Regions from separate parts of the Neobacillus sp. DZ-9 genome, predicted to be linked through region 2. Evidence: riboswitches for the same ligand, from Rfam matches in the RefSeq annotation. Region 2 holds a riboswitch; the other holds the start of a gene.
The links. Region 2 has a riboswitch for ZMP and ZTP ahead of AC59HZ_RS26435 (bifunctional 5,10-methylenetetrahydrofolate dehydrogenase/5,10-methenyltetrahydrofolate cyclohydrolase). Riboswitches for the same ligand answer to the same signal wherever they lie in the genome.
Positions count from the first base shown of each region.

Region 1: it holds a riboswitch for ZMP and ZTP, as region 2 does, so the genes downstream of both, AC59HZ_RS24125 (phosphoglycerate dehydrogenase) here and AC59HZ_RS26435 (bifunctional 5,10-methylenetetrahydrofolate dehydrogenase/5,10-methenyltetrahydrofolate cyclohydrolase) in region 2, are expected to answer to the same signal.

Region 1 covers NZ_JCAIOL010000010.1:81,857-89,576, forward strand. The annotation lists gene AC59HZ_RS24105 (FecCD family ABC transporter permease) at 1-247, opposite strand, end outside; gene AC59HZ_RS24110 (iron-hydroxamate ABC transporter substrate-binding protein) at 258-1,178, opposite strand; gene AC59HZ_RS24115 (ABC transporter ATP-binding protein) at 1,129-1,974, opposite strand; gene AC59HZ_RS24120 (NAD(P)/FAD-dependent oxidoreductase) at 2,225-3,286, shown strand; ZMP/ZTP riboswitch at 3,332-3,410, shown strand; gene AC59HZ_RS24125 (phosphoglycerate dehydrogenase) at 3,479-4,678, shown strand; gene cyoE (heme o synthase) at 5,088-6,020, shown strand; gene AC59HZ_RS24135 (hypothetical protein) at 6,260-6,400, shown strand; gene AC59HZ_RS24140 (cytochrome c oxidase subunit II) at 6,413-6,880, shown strand; gene AC59HZ_RS24145 (cbb3-type cytochrome c oxidase subunit I) at 6,943-7,720, shown strand, end outside.
Region 2 covers NZ_JCAIOL010000013.1:6,751-14,470, reverse strand. The annotation lists gene AC59HZ_RS26460 (GerAB/ArcD/ProY family transporter) at 1-472, shown strand, start outside; gene AC59HZ_RS26455 (cation:proton antiporter) at 1,077-2,225, opposite strand; gene AC59HZ_RS26450 (spore germination protein) at 2,470-2,691, opposite strand; gene AC59HZ_RS26445 (hypothetical protein) at 2,961-3,212, opposite strand; gene AC59HZ_RS26440 (Spo0E family sporulation regulatory protein-aspartic acid phosphatase) at 3,480-3,740, shown strand; ZMP/ZTP riboswitch at 3,808-3,891, shown strand; gene AC59HZ_RS26435 (bifunctional 5,10-methylenetetrahydrofolate dehydrogenase/5,10-methenyltetrahydrofolate cyclohydrolase) at 3,963-4,802, shown strand; gene AC59HZ_RS26430 (DUF3238 domain-containing protein) at 5,064-5,642, opposite strand; gene AC59HZ_RS26425 (ABC1 kinase family protein) at 6,354-7,720, opposite strand, start outside.

The DNA.
Region 1 (7,720 bases), on a different contig from region 2:
GAGTCAACCCTTGCATAATCGCTCCGGAAACAGCCAGTGCAGACCCGACAAAAATGGCGGCCACTTCTCTTGGAAAGCGAATTTCCCGAAGCATCAGCGTGGTATCATTTTTTACGTTGGAAGTAAACGCCAGCCAGACATCCTTGATCGTTGTATCCGCCGCTCCAAACACCATGGCAGCAAAAAACATGGCAGCAAACACCAGCAGACCGGCTGCCAATTTAAATACAAAAGTTTCTTTTCTCATCACGCGATTACTAATTTCCTAGAAACGATTTCTTAAAGAATTCCAATTGCTTATCCAGTGTAACCGGGTCACTGAAGGAAGCGCCTTGACCATTCATTTCAAATACATGCTTGTTTTTCACGGCAGGAATATTTTTGTACGTTTCTGTTTGTTGGAAGGAGGCATCAGCATCGGCATATTTACTTAAGATCACGTAGTCTCCGGCATATTGCGGCAGGACCTCGGCAGAAAGCGTGAAATAGCCAGATTTCAAGGCATCTTCCTTTACTTTTTCCGGCATTTTCAAGTTCATGGCCTGATAGAGGATTTCTGTTCCGCGCGCCCAGTTATTGCCGAATACATACAGATCCTTGTCGTATGCTTCAAAGACCGATACGGTTGCATCCTCACCAATTTTGGCACGGATTTCTTCCCCGGCTGCCCCAGCGCGCTTTTTGAAGTCATCCACCCAGGCCTGTGCTTCCTTTTCCTTGTTTAATAGTTTGCCAATTTCTACGTGCTGGGTTAAATAATCGGCCTTTCCCCACGTATAGGTTACGGTTGGGGCAATTTCCTTTAATTTATCGAGGTTTTTAATATTGGAAAGACCAATGATTAAATCAGGTTCTAATTCAATGATTTTTTCCAGGTTTTCATCGGAAACTTCAGCCACATCTTTTAATTCATCCTTGAAAGTAGGGTTATTCTTCGACCAAACATCGACACCGACAACATTGACGCCTAGTGAGAGGACATTTCCAGTGAAACCGGAAAGCAACACAACACGCTTTGGATTGGCAGGTACTTCAACTGGTCCATTTTCAGATTGGTATGTAATCGTTTTTGGTTTTTCTTCTGAGGAACTCTTTTCCTTGCCGGATGATTCGTTACTACTGCATGCACTAATAATTAACACTAAGAGCAGGAAAATCGGAAATAGCAGTTTTTTCATTTTTCATTTCTCCTTTTAATAGATTGTAAGTCATACACATCGGTTTGTTGGTCCACGGATCCCTGCCGATTTGGGCATCAATCTGGAACACTTTTTTCAAGACATCAGGGGTCATGACGTCCTCGCAATTCCCGGTCTTCACGATTTGTCCTTCTTTTAAGGCAATGAGATAATCGGCAAAGCGGGCAGCCTGGTTTAAATCATGAAGGACCATGACAATGGTGCGTCCTTGTTCGAGATTCAGCTTTTGTAAAAGCTCTAATACTTCCAGCTGATGGGCCATATCTAAGTAGGTTGTTGGTTCATCAAGGAAAATGATTTCGGTTTCTTGTGCTAGGGCCATGGCAATCCAGACACGCTGCCGCTGGCCTCCTGATAAGGCATCAACAGGGCGAAACTTAAATGCTAAGGTCCCTGTCACTTCCAATGCCCAGTCTATGACCTCATAATCCCTTTTTGTCAGGCGGCCAAAGCCTTTTTGGTAGGGAAAACGTCCATAGGAAACAAGCTCGCCGACAGTTAATCCGCTCGCACTTTCCGGTGTCTGCGGCAGAATGGCCATTTTTTTAGCTAGAAGTTTAGTGTTTTCACTAGAGATATTTTTTCCATCCAAAATGACCGAGCCAGATTGCTGTGAAATAATCCGAGTGATTGCTTTTAAAAGGGTGGACTTCCCGCAACCGTTTGCGCCGATTATGGTGGTAATTTTTCGATCGGGTATTTTGACACTTAGATTTTTAACAATAAGCTGTTCCCCATAGCCAATGTTTAACGCTTCAGTATAGAGGCGAACCATTCCCAGTCCTCCTTATTCAAGTAATTGAAAATGATTATCATTATCAAAAATAACTATATGTTGTCGTTCTCATATTTGTCAACAACTTTTTTGAGGTGGAAGAACAATAATTGAAAGGGAGACCGGAGTGTTGAAGGGTATTGAAAAGGGGAGGAATAATTTTTAAAAATGATATTGATAATCATTATCATTTAAAATAGAATATATGTAAAGGTTAAAGTTACCATTCATTGCTGGGGAGTGTTCAAAAATGGAGCAGCAGGAATTATATGATGTGACGGTAATTGGCGGAGGGCCGGCAGGTCTTTACTCGGCATTTTATAGCGGTCTTAGAGAAATGAAGACAAAGTTGATCGAATTCCAGCCGCAATTAGGCGGGAAAATTCATGTATATCCAGAGAAAATGATTTGGGATGTAGGCGGACAGACGCCGATCCCAGGAGCGAAATTAATGGAGCAGCTTGTGGAGCAAGGTTTAACCTTTAACCCCACCGTCGTGTTAAACGAAAAAGTAGAATCGATTACGAGGAATGAAGAAGGGATTTTTGTCATGCAGTCTGCCTCTGGGCAAATCCATTTTTCGAAAACCGTCATTGTTGCCATAGGGAGCGGGATATTGAAGCCGCAAAAGCTAGAGATAGAGGGTGCTGAGCGATTTGAGGTGTCTAATTTACATTACACCGTGAAGTCTTTAAAGCATTTCAAAGATAAAACCGTGATCATTTCAGGTGGTGGAAATTCAGCCATCGATTGGGCGAATGAACTGGAGTCCATTGCCCAAAAGGTATACATAGCCTATCGCAAGGATGCTTTAAAGGGCCATGAAGCACAGGCAACGCAACTGATGAAGAGTTCAGCGGTTTGTTTGTTTCATACATCGATTACCAAGCTGATGGCAAGCCGCGATCATGAGGCCATTGAAAAAGTAGAGCTGACGAATCATGAAACAGGAGAGCTCTCGTATTTGCCGATTGATGAAGTAATCATTAATCATGGCTATGAACGTGATGCGGCCTTGCTTGAAAATAGCAGTTTGAATATTCAATTAGCCGAAGAATTCTATATTGCGGGGAATGCTGTGAGTGAATCATCGGTAGAGGGACTTTACGCAGCTGGAGATATCCTCATGTACGATGGAAAAGTGAATTTAATTGCGGGCGCTTTTCAGGATGCAGCCAACGCTGTGAATAAGGCCAAGCAATTTATCCAGCCGGACGCCCATAAAGCGGGGATGGTTTCTTCCCACAATGAACTCTTTAAAAAGCGGAATAAGGCTTTAGTAAAACAATTGATAAAAGAACAAATATTTTAAGGGTTGAAAGTTGAGCGACAATTTGGTAAATTAAAATAAATGAAAAAGGCTATGTGTAACTGGCGAAACACGGATCACCGTGAGGGAGCACATAGTGTCGCAGCCGTTCGCCTGGGCAGAGGTAAGGGATTTTATCCCTTGCCTCTTTCTGTTTTCTAAGAAACCACCACAAGCGAAAAGGGGAGAATAAGGATGAACACAACAACTTTAGAAAAGGTTAAAACGATTAAAACGCTCAATAATATTGCCGAAAGCGGGCTTAAGGTTTTTCAAAAGGGTCAATTTGCTATCGACAATGACTGTGAAAACCCAGATGCTATTTTGGTTCGAAGCTTTAATATGCATTCATTGGAAATCGGCAATAATGTAAAAGCAATCGCCCGTGCAGGGGCGGGTGTCAATAATATTCCGGTTACTCAATGTACGGACCAAGGAATCGTTGTCTTCAATACCCCTGGTGCGAATGCGAACGCGGTAAAAGAAATGGTGCTTACCTCTTTAATGGCTTCATCCCGTAACCTTTTTGCCGGAATTGCCTGGACCAAGACGTTGGAAGGCGAGGGTGCGCAAATTCCGAAGCTTGTTGAAGCAGGAAAGAAGCAATTTGTTGGAAAAGAAATTAAGGGAAAAACACTAGGTGTTATTGGCCTGGGTGCGATCGGGGCGCTAGTTGCGAATGATGCGCTTGATTTAGATATGGATGTGATTGGGTTTGACCCGTTTATCTCTGTTGATACTGCCTGGAACTTGTCCCGCAATGTTCAAAGAGCGATGACGATTGAACAGTTGTTTGCTGAGTCTGATTATATTACGGTCCATGTCCCGTTAACAGATGATACAAGGGAAATGTTTAATCAAGTCACTTTTAGCCTGTTGAAGCCTGGTGTTCATATATTGAATTTCTCACGCGGCGAGCTTGTGAATGAAACCGATATGGCAGCTGCCCTGGAAAGCGGCGTGGTTGGCAAGTATATCACCGATTTCCCGAATGAAAATGTGCTAAAAATGAAAAATGCTATTCCTATTCCTCATCTTGGTGCTTCTACTCAAGAATCGGAGGAAAACTGTGCGATTATGGCGGCGCGTCAGGTGAAGGACTTTCTTGAAACAGGTAACGTCAAAAACTCAGTCAACTTTCCAAACGTTTCCTTGCCGTATACCGGAAAGCGCCGGGTCACAGCTTTCCATCATAACGTTCCTAATATGGTTGGCCAGATTACCTCAGCTATCTCAACCTACCAATTAAACATCGCTGACATGGTTAACAGAAGCCGAGGGGATTATGCCTATACCATCATCGATATTGATAACAAAGTAAACGGCGATATCATTCCTAGCTTGGAAGAAAAAATTAAGCAGATTGAGGGTATTGTTAACGTCCGAGTTATATAGATAAGAAAAAGTACTTAAATTTAATGGGCGCTGAAAATAGTTCCTATAATCCCATTCAGCTCCTTGAGGACAAAACTAGCCCCGGGAGCTAGGAAAATGTCCTTAATAAAGCTTCTTAAGGACAAAACTAGTTTCGGGAGCAAGCAAAATGTCCTTAATAAAGCTCCTTAAGGACAAAACTAGCCTCGGAAGCATGGGAAATGTCCTTAATTATCCTCAAATTTTAAAAAGACGACTTTCATTCAAACCTATTGAATGCTAAAGGTCGTCTTTTTTTAGTTTTTCAATGCCCACAAATGGTGCTAAACTAGAAAACAACATGAGAGTGATGAAAATCATTTATGAGTTTTTGGATGTATGGTTTAATGGAATCAAACTACAAAAAATTTAGTAGGATGGTGGGAAATCGATGAACCGAGATGGATTGCCATATCGAATACAGAGTACTTCATTATCGTGTGCTGGAAAACCAGCCAGTCTGATTAAAGATATAAAAGCACTTTTCAAAGCAAGTGTGTTAATTGCCAATGTATTGCCTGTTTTTTCCGGATTTTGGTTAGCGTTATATTTTACAGATTCATCCTTAACCAATCATTGGGGGGATTTTTTACTAACGATGATTGGAAGTACGTTGGTGATGGCCGGAGCCCTTGTCCTTAATAACTGGTATGATGTTGATATCGATTCCGTCATGGACAGGACGAAACATCGGCCAACGGTAACTGGGAATATTTCTTTAAAAATTGTATTAACGATGGGAATTGCTTTTACGATTTTGGGTTTCACCTTGTTGCTTTTTACCACGATTGAAGCAGCCATTTATGCTTTTGTCGGCTGGTTCACGTATGTATTTTTGTATACGATGTGGTCGAAACGGAGATATACCTTTAATACGATTATCGGAAGTGTCTCGGGTGCGGTTTCTCCTTTAATTGGCTGGACGGCGATTGAATCCGGTTTTCATGTTGTCCCGATGATGTTGTTTTTGATTTTGTTTATTTGGCAGATGCCGCATACGTATGCGATTGCCATGAGGAAATATCACGAATATAAAGCGGCAGGAGTCGCGATGCTTCCGGTGGTGCGTGGGTTTGCGGTTACGAAGCGGCAAATTTTTGTCTATGCCGTCTGCCTACTTCCTTTGCCGTTTTTCTTAGTGCCGATCGGAATGACGTTTGTTGTCATTGCTTCTTTGCTTAACGTTGGCTGGTTAGCTGTGAGCATGAAAGGATTTTATACAAAAAATGATCAGCAGTGGGCTCGTCTTGTTTTTCTCTATTCCGTGAATTATATCATGATTATTTTTCTGTTAGTGGTGATCGTAACCTTACCAATCTTTTAAAACTGCCCCAATTGGAGGCAGTTTTTTTTGTTCACGGATTTGTCATTTTTGCTATTTAAGTACATAGACACGTTAGAAACCGTGATAACGGCACGGTTTAGAGCACTCTTTTTTTCTACAAGTCAAGAAAGATGCCTCCTTTTTTTAAAAATTGGTAATTTCGTGTGACGCAGTTCACTTCAGTGAAAACCGTTCCCAATTATGATGTAGGTAAGAAATAATTAAAGGGGTTGATTTTGGTGGGAGCAACAAAAGTTAACCAGAAAAAAAGGGCAGAAAAAGAGACGAATATAGGAACCTGGATATCCGTCGGAGTCGTCGCTGCCGTCATTCTATTTACGTATTTAGTCCTTTTCGGGCTATATATGGATCGGGTTTAGGGGGGAAAAGAGATGAAAATGCATTTGGATGAAAAGATATGGCTGTCCTTAAGCTTTGGGATCATTGTAATCTTTATGCTGATCACGGGCTACCAAGCATTTGCATTAGATATGGCACCTCCAAGTAATAAAGAACTCATCGATCCGCAAAAAGTCGATCAAACAGCGCCATTCGATAAGCCGGGGATTACCAAAGTGGGCGATAAGGAATACAACGTGGTGATGACGCTGCAGGTATTCAGTTTTAATCCAGGCAATATTGAAGTACCAGCTGGTTCAACTGTACATTTTACCTTAACTTCAAAGGATGTTGTTCACGGATTCGAAGTGGCCGGAACCAATTTAAATGCGATGGTGCCGCCGGGACACATTCAAAAAATCACACAGAAATTTGATAAGCCAGGAAAATATTTAGTGTTATGTAATGAATATTGCGGTGCAGGCCACCAGATGATGAGTACCACGATTACGGTTAAATAAAGGGGGGAATCAAAGTGCAAACAGCAAAATTGAACACATTTAAAGAAAATGCAAATAGAGTAATGGGGATCAGCAATGAGGATGGCAGATTAACGAAATCATATATTTTTGTCGCATTTGCCGCATTATTTTTAGGCGGACTGTTAGGGCTGCTGCAAGGCTTAAACCGGGCAGGCCTGCTGGAACTGCCGACATGGCTTAATTATTATAAAGTTTTAACCGCACACGGTCTTTTATTGGTAGTTGTCTTAACGGCTTTCTTCACCATTGGTTACTTTTATGCAGCCATGTCCCATACATTAGGCGGGCTGCTTCCTAAAGTTCGAAAAATCGCTTGGACTGGATTTGGGCTGAAAATCATCGGATTTGTCTTAGCGGTTATCCCGATTTTAATGGGCAATGCCTCTGTCATGTATACATTCTATCCACCGATGGCAGCATCACCAATGTTTTACTTTGGTTTAGTATTCATTGTGTTAGGTGTATGGGCTTGCTGTATCGGGGCCTTCATCAATGTAGCAGATTGGAGAAAGAACCATAAAGGACAGCATGTTCCGATTCTTGCTTATTTTGCAACTGGAGTATTTATCCTGTTATTGTTCGCGCTGCTTCCTGTAGCAGTAGAAGTAATCGTTATGATCATTCCATGGTCATTAGGATGGGTTAAAACCATCAATGTAATGCTTGCCCGTACTCTATTCTGGGCATTTGGCCACACACTCGTTAATATTTGGTATTTAACCGCTACTTCTGCATGGTATGTCGTGGTTCCAAAAATTATGGGCGGAAAACGCTGGAGTGATACATTAACCCGCGTTGTTATTATCGCATTAGTTGTGA
Region 2 (7,720 bases):
ATGGGGGATGTTTTCAGTAATGGCTATCACACTGACCATGGTGATTACAAATTTGACTACCATTTTTGTATTTGGCGGGACTACCACGGATTTGGTATATCCAGTAATGAATGTTTTTAGGTATATCAGCCTTGCTCATTTTTTCGAGCATGTTGAATCGATTGTCATAGCAGTTTGGATTACTGGTATGTTTATTAAGTTTTCGCTTATTTATTACGCGCTTGTACTTGGGGTAGCTCATTGGTTGAATGTGTCTGATTACAAATCGTTAGTACTTCCAATTGGATTTCTTCAAGTTATATTCAGTATATGGGTAGCTCCAAATTTTCAACAGATGGGGCAATTCTTTACTACGGCTGGTTCTTTTTATTTTCCCTTTATGGAAATCATGCTTCCGCTTTTTCTTTTGTTTGTGGCTCTTATAAAAAAGAAATACAAAGATAAAAGCCCTAAATCTTCAAACGTCCAATAATGACCATTAGCCTGATAAACGTATTAATAAAGAAAAAAAGAGCTTTCTACCGAAGTAGAAAACACTTGATATTATCGCATATTCTCGTGTTATTGTGCGTCCTATATAACGCAAAAAAGTACCATTGGTCTGTGTTTAAGCACCTAATCCCTATTTATTTTGATTTTAACATTCGAAAATCATTCAACTAAATTCCGAATTTCTTTTAGTCACCTTTGTTAAAGTTACAATTTAAGGATCAATATCAAAACTATATCATTTTTCGTGATATTCTAACTTAAAAAAGAAATTCCGATTTTTTATTACTATTACTGCAGTTAAAATAAGTAAAAGAACGGTCATTTTACATGATTGTCCTTTTTATTTTTATCTTACTTTAACCCTATCGAGATTTAATATTTTGAATATTAAGTTAATATTTATTTTTGGTAAGTATTCTAACCGTTGATTTTTTATATTCAATTGACCAAACCTTCCAGTAATCAGCCCTTTAGCTTAATAGGTCCTAATAAAAAAGATTAACAAAAAAGGTGTTTGAATTGAAAGACATTATTCATATGCAATAAAAGACGGCAGCAATTTTTGCTACCGTATCGATTATCGTCTAATTAACTTGTGTAGTTGCCTGCTTTGATTTGAAGAACCACTTCATCATTGGTGGAGTAACAATTGTTGTAATTAATACCACAACGATAATAACCGCAAACATATCTTGAGTTAACAAACCATTTTCTAAGCCAATTGCAGCAATAATGAGTGCTACTTCTCCCCTAGATACCATTGCAGAACCAATCCCTAAAGAGCTATTCCAATTAAACCCAGATAATTTTGCTCCAATTGAAGCTCCAATTAATTTTGTTAGTATCGCTAATATACTTAAAGATACAATTATTCCTAAATTTTCACTGATACCAGAAAATTGGGCAGTAACACCAATGGATGTAAAGAATACAGGAACAAATATCGAATAACTAATGGTCTCAACTTTCTCAGTTACCTCGTGTTTAAAATTTGTTACACTTATTGCCACGCCCGCTATATATGCCCCGATTATTGCAGCAACTCCTGTGTATTCTGCCAGATAAGCAAAAACAAAACAAGTAATTAATGCAGATGAAATGACGGTTTCTGTTACTTTTAATGAAGAAAATTTATTCAAGAACCAAGGAACTACTTTCCAACCTACAAGAATTGCTCCTGCAAAGAATAATGCCTTCATCAATACAACCATTGTTAAATTAACATCGCCACCAGCAAAACTCATAAGGAATGCCAAAGCGATAATAACAACGACATCATCTATTACAGCAGCACCTAAAATAGTAGTACCTTCACGGGTCTGTAATTTGTTCATTTCTTTAAGTGCTTGAACAGAGATACTGACACTTGTAGCAGATAGCAATAAACCTAAGAACATTGATTGTATAGATGTAAGATTTATCATCAATCCAGCAAAATAACCCAGGAATAATGGAACAATAATACCGCCAAAACCGACAAATGTTGATGCCTTTCCCGTTCTTTTAAATTCATCAATATCTGTTTCAAGTCCAGCAATAAACATAAGCAATATAACACCTATTTGACTAAATTCCGTTAAAGTTTCAGTCTCGTGAATAAGTCCTAAAACTGAAGGTCCGAGCACAATTCCTATGAGGAGTTTGCCAAGAACTGAGGGTTGCCCCAATCTCACACTTAAGCTCCCGGCTATTTTTGCTGCGATTAAAATAATTGCTAATTGAAGTATTAACATATGAATACCACCTCCAATGATTATCTTTTGTAGAAAGGTAAAAAATACACAAAAAGCCTGTCACCAGGACATAATTATCCCCTGGTGACAGGCTCCTCCAATAAAACTATTAATTATTTAGTTTCTAAACATTATATACGATTGAAAATTAAAAAGGTTTCGTTTTTCTGGTTATACATTCTACTTTTTTACTATTTCAATAAATATCCTTGTACCACAGTTTTATCCACATTTTCTTAATTCTTTAGTTATCTTTAACTATAGGTTGGTCCACTAAATTTGTTTGTGCAACATTAATTGGACTAATTCCACTACATATAAAGATTTGTCCCCCCGTATTACCAGAAGCTGCACCGGCGTTAGTTTTGGTTGCAAATTTAGGAGAAATAAAAAGTGTATCCCCAAACTCGACGATCCCTTGCCCTCCTATACTATTTATTGTCACATTACCAGTAAATGCGGGCATTAATGACCACCCTTTAAATTAAATTAGATTATTTAAAATATGATGACGGATTTCTTTATGTTCGTTAAATTTGCATCTTTCTTGGTTAGATATCTATTTTAGTAACCTTGATCTTACGTTCAATAACATTTAATCGATTACCCAAGTAATAAAACAAAACACACTCTTTAAAAAGCCGATTGCTTACTTTTATGGAATCGTGACCATGGCTGGTTACGACCGGGAGAACCGTCCCCTTGGATCCTCCCATAGATCTACATGATTGTCTTTTACCAATAGATATCATCCAATGTAGGAATTGGCCGGCTTTCTATTTCTTTTACTACCTGAGTGATATCTTCTGACCCGTTCACAATCACTTTTTTAATGACTGTTTTACGAAATCCGCTTTCCCATTTTTTGTCTTGTATGAATTGATAGGCTACCTTTGGAATTTCGCTTTTATTCCGTGCATAAAAATATCCACTAGAAGAAACACCTGAACCATCGATCGTTAAGTTAACATCCAGAAGGAACTCCATAATATCACCTCTTGCTCTATTATAGAACATATGTTCGCTTTAACGCAACAGATACGGTTCTCATGGTTTCTGATGTGGTTAGTTAAAACCAGAAGAACCGTCCCCATGGCACGTGTCGAAAACCTACACTCTTCGTCTATTTTTGTCTCCTTTTATCTTGTTTTATCGAATCTATTCCATATTCGGTAAAGAATGCTATAATTCATCTCAATTAAGATTAGATTATTTTACTAAAAGTTTACTGAAATTCACGAGGTGATATCTGCAATGAGACTGGAACACTTTGAAGCAGCAATAAATGAGAAAAAGGCCGAAATGATTAATTTAGGAATGACAAAAGGACTTCAAAATGAAGAAACGATCTATTGCAGCCAAGAACTAGACAAACTACTGAACGATTATAATAGGTTATTATTAGACGCTAAACATTCTAAATCAAAAAATTATTACTTTGACCTTCCCTCTATTCTTATTACACAACTACATAGGATTTTATCGATTCATTCCAGATATTTTTTTATTAATTGAAAGCACCACCCTCCCCTTGGCCATCTTGACATTTTTCTTTTATATGTTATCTTTTTGTTATAAATGAAACAGTCACAGTAACTGACGACATCTGTGGAAAAGACCACAAGGAAGCTGTGATTGGTATTGTCGGGTCGTCTGGGCAGAGATAAGGAATATCCTTTTAGAGATAAGGATATTGTCCTTATCTCTTTTTTATTATCATTCCTGGAGGCGAAAAATATGGAGAAAATCATTTTGGATGGAAATGTTGTAGCTCAAAATATAAAGGATCAATTAAAAGGACGAATTGAATCATTAAAAAACAATGGGGTCACACCATGCCTTGCCACGATTTTAGTTGGTAATAATCCTTCCTCAGAAACATACGTAAGAATGAAGGGGAATGCTTGTAAGAAATTAGGTATAAATTCTATTCGTGTACATTTGCCTGAAGAAACAACGACAAACGAATTATTAGAAACAATTAGAGAATTAAACGAAGATCCAACTGTACATGGTATCCTTTTACAACATCCAGTTCCACCGCAAATTGATGAACGAATGGCTTTCGAAGCAATCGATATTCGCAAAGATGTAGATGGTGTTACAAGTGCTGGGTACGGTCAGACTGCATTGGGATTTGGAAATTATCCATCATGTACTCCAGCAGCCATTATGGAAATTATAAAATATTACAAGATTTCAATCGAAGGTAAACATGCCGTTGTTGTTGGTAGAAGCCCAATCCTAGGTAAGCCTGTTTCTGCGTTGCTTCTTAACGAAAATGCTACGGTTACAACTTGTCATTCTAAAACGGCTAATTTACCTGATATTTTAAAACAAGCAGATATTGTGGTTGCTGCCGTTGGTAAGCCCCAATTTATTCAAGGAAGTTGGATAAAGGAGGGCTCCGTTGTCCTAGATGCGGGATATAACAAAGGAAATATTGGAGATATAGATTATGAGAGTTGTTATCAGGCTGCAGGTGCGATAACACCTGTGCCCGGTGGTGTAGGCCCTGTTACCATTGCCATGTTGCTGAAACACACTGTTGATTCAGCTGAGAAAAACATGTTTTAAAGATAAAGTTGTTAAAAAACGACCAATACAGAGATAGAAACAGGTATTGTAAATTAGGCGAAGCAGTCTTTAGTTGAACAAGAAAATCTATTGCATCTTTATTAGACCTTGTTAAAAGCCCTTCTCTCCAGAGAGGGCTTTTCTTATTTAAGAAAAGCACCACCGTTATGATAGTCAATCTTCTTAAACTAAGCACCCGTTAGCTAATTGAATGACCTGCACTTTTTATACGACCAACTTGAAGGCGAAATTCACTGATTCTCATGCTTCAAAATGATACTCCATATCTCCAGCCATTGCCGCTGGCGTATCGCCCGTCTTTCGAAAGTCATGGGCGTGCAGGAGTTGAAAATCCCCAAAATCCAATTGTTTATAGAACTCGTAACACGGAAACCCATCATGACTTCCCTTCACTTTCACGGAGCCATCCTTATGAGCGTTTATCTGCAGAGAGTAGTCTACCGTCGGCTCATCAGGACGAAGCGGATTGTTTGCACTCGCTCGCATAGTTAATGATACCGTTTCCTCGCTCCACACTTCGTCTTCAACTCGAATACCGACTGTAGACGCTTTTCCTTGTTTGTACTCGACTAAGCCGTCTGGGGTTGTCATTTTGAGGACAGTAATACCCGTATCGGAGAAAGATGTAATTCGTTGCTTAATGAAGTCAATAACGACCTCCTGCTCTACACGGCAACGCCCAGTGTTTACCGCATACGGAGTGAATTCCCTTGCATCCCCCTGATATTCGTAAATCATGCCTGCAGAATCTTGAATTGCTGGTAGATAAAGCATACCGCCGATGAACACAGTACCTCTAATTTTGATTATTTCTGCCATAATAGAAGCTCCTCACTGACTCGAAGTTATTTTTAAAAGATATTTATAGTATTCGAGGGTTATTAATAATTTCCCTCTTTGTAACTATCCTGCATCCTATAGTTTAAGAAGATACCTTCAAACTCCATACTGATGTCAACATGAATATTCAATCATGCTTGAGTTTTTTATTTCATTAAATGGTCCTTAACATAAAGAAAGAGGACAATTCATGCTTCCGAATTGCGCCCGATTGTGGAATTGCCTAATTGGCGTTTTTAAAAAACTTTATTGTAATTAAAATCTTTATTGTCATTCAACAGGTCCTTTGCTATGAGCGCACAGGTGAGATGATTACCTTCAAATCCCAGAAAACTATATTGAAAGCTAATCAATTGCTTTTGAATATGCCCCTATTACTAGGCCGCGTGCAGTAATAGTTTGATGAATAGGGACTAATACTGCTTCCACATTAAATTTTGTTTTTCTAGATTTTTGACATCCTCAAAATCGTTGATTCAATGAAGGAACGATTCTCTAATCATCTGATATCTGCATGGAAAACGTCCCCTATGAGCCTTTTTTAACTCATAAGCATCCATTCTGTTGGGTGGAAAAAGCTCAATGAAGAAAAGATTGCAAAAGTTTTTACTGCAAGTAATACAATAGCAATTGCTTAATAAAGATCGAATTTATTGGTTTTGGACGAGCGATGTCTGATGGTGTATTTATCTATTTTCTCCGTTTCTCATGCATAAACTTCATCCATTTTTTCTGTTTATAGCTGTTGATCAAATACCCAAATACCGTGACTGCGGTTACTCCGATGGACAAGTTAAGAATAAGAGCGTTAGATACATAGCATCCTCCGGCAATCCCTATAACTCCCAGTAATATACCAGCAAACAACCTATTTTTCGTATTTTCATAGATGGTAAATTGGAACTGTCTCCTTTGTTCGACTTCCTTTAACTCTTCTAATTTTTGTGGTGTACTTAAAAAAACGCTGACAGAATGAGCCAGCTTAAAGATAGGCTGGGATTGAAGCCATTGCCAGATAAATGACCATTTGTTTCCCTGTTTCGTTAACCACTTGATGAATACAGGTTTTCCTAAATCCATGAGTTCCGCCTCAGGAGCTAGATTGCGGATAATCCCTTCAATCGTTACGAAAGACCGGCCTAAAAAGACAAACCTGGTTGGAACTTGAATGGGCAGGGCTTGAATCATATCATTCATTTCTAATTTTAAAGCCATCAGGTCCATTTCTTTTAATTGAGCGGTTTGGAACGACATGAATTCAGCTAATAACCGTTCAATTGTTCTGGAATCCGCCTCCGGAAGCAAAAAGCCTAGATGAAATAAGCAATCCACCGCTTTCGGAAAATTTTTTGAAAGAAAGCTTTCAATTAACCCTCGAAAATAGGTGGCATCTTTTTTGGTGATCTCCCCAATCATTCCAAAGTCCAGTAAAATGATTTTTCCTTCCTTAGATAACAGCACATTTCCTGGATGCGGGTCTGCATGGAACGTCCCTGGCTCCAGCCATTGTGGAAGAAAAACTTTCATTAGCCTTTGTGCCAACTCCTCCCGGCTTACAGGTAATTGATTTATCGCATCTGAATCTGTCAGCCGTATTCCTTCCACCCATTCCATCACCAGGACATTGGGGGTACTAAGTTCAGCATACACAGACGGTATTTGGACAATATCCATATCCTTATACCGCTCACTAAAATAAAGGATGGTATTAAGTTCTTTTGCATAATCAAGTTCTCGTTTAATCACTTGTTTGAGTTCCTGAAAGAGAACTTTAAAATTAATAAACGTTTTTGGAATGGGTACCAGGTGAGCGGCAAACCAAATAATGATACTTAAAATCCGGAAATCTGTTTGGACAATTGAATCGATATGGGGGCGCTTTATTTTAATCGCCACCTTTGTTCCATCTTTTAGTACTCCCTGATATACTTCTCCAATTGATGCGGAGGCAATGGCTGTTTTTTCAATGGTTTGGAAATGTTGCTGAAGCGACCTTCCCCATTCGGTTTCAAGTATTTTCTGAATGTCATTCCATTCAGATGGAGGTACTTTATCTG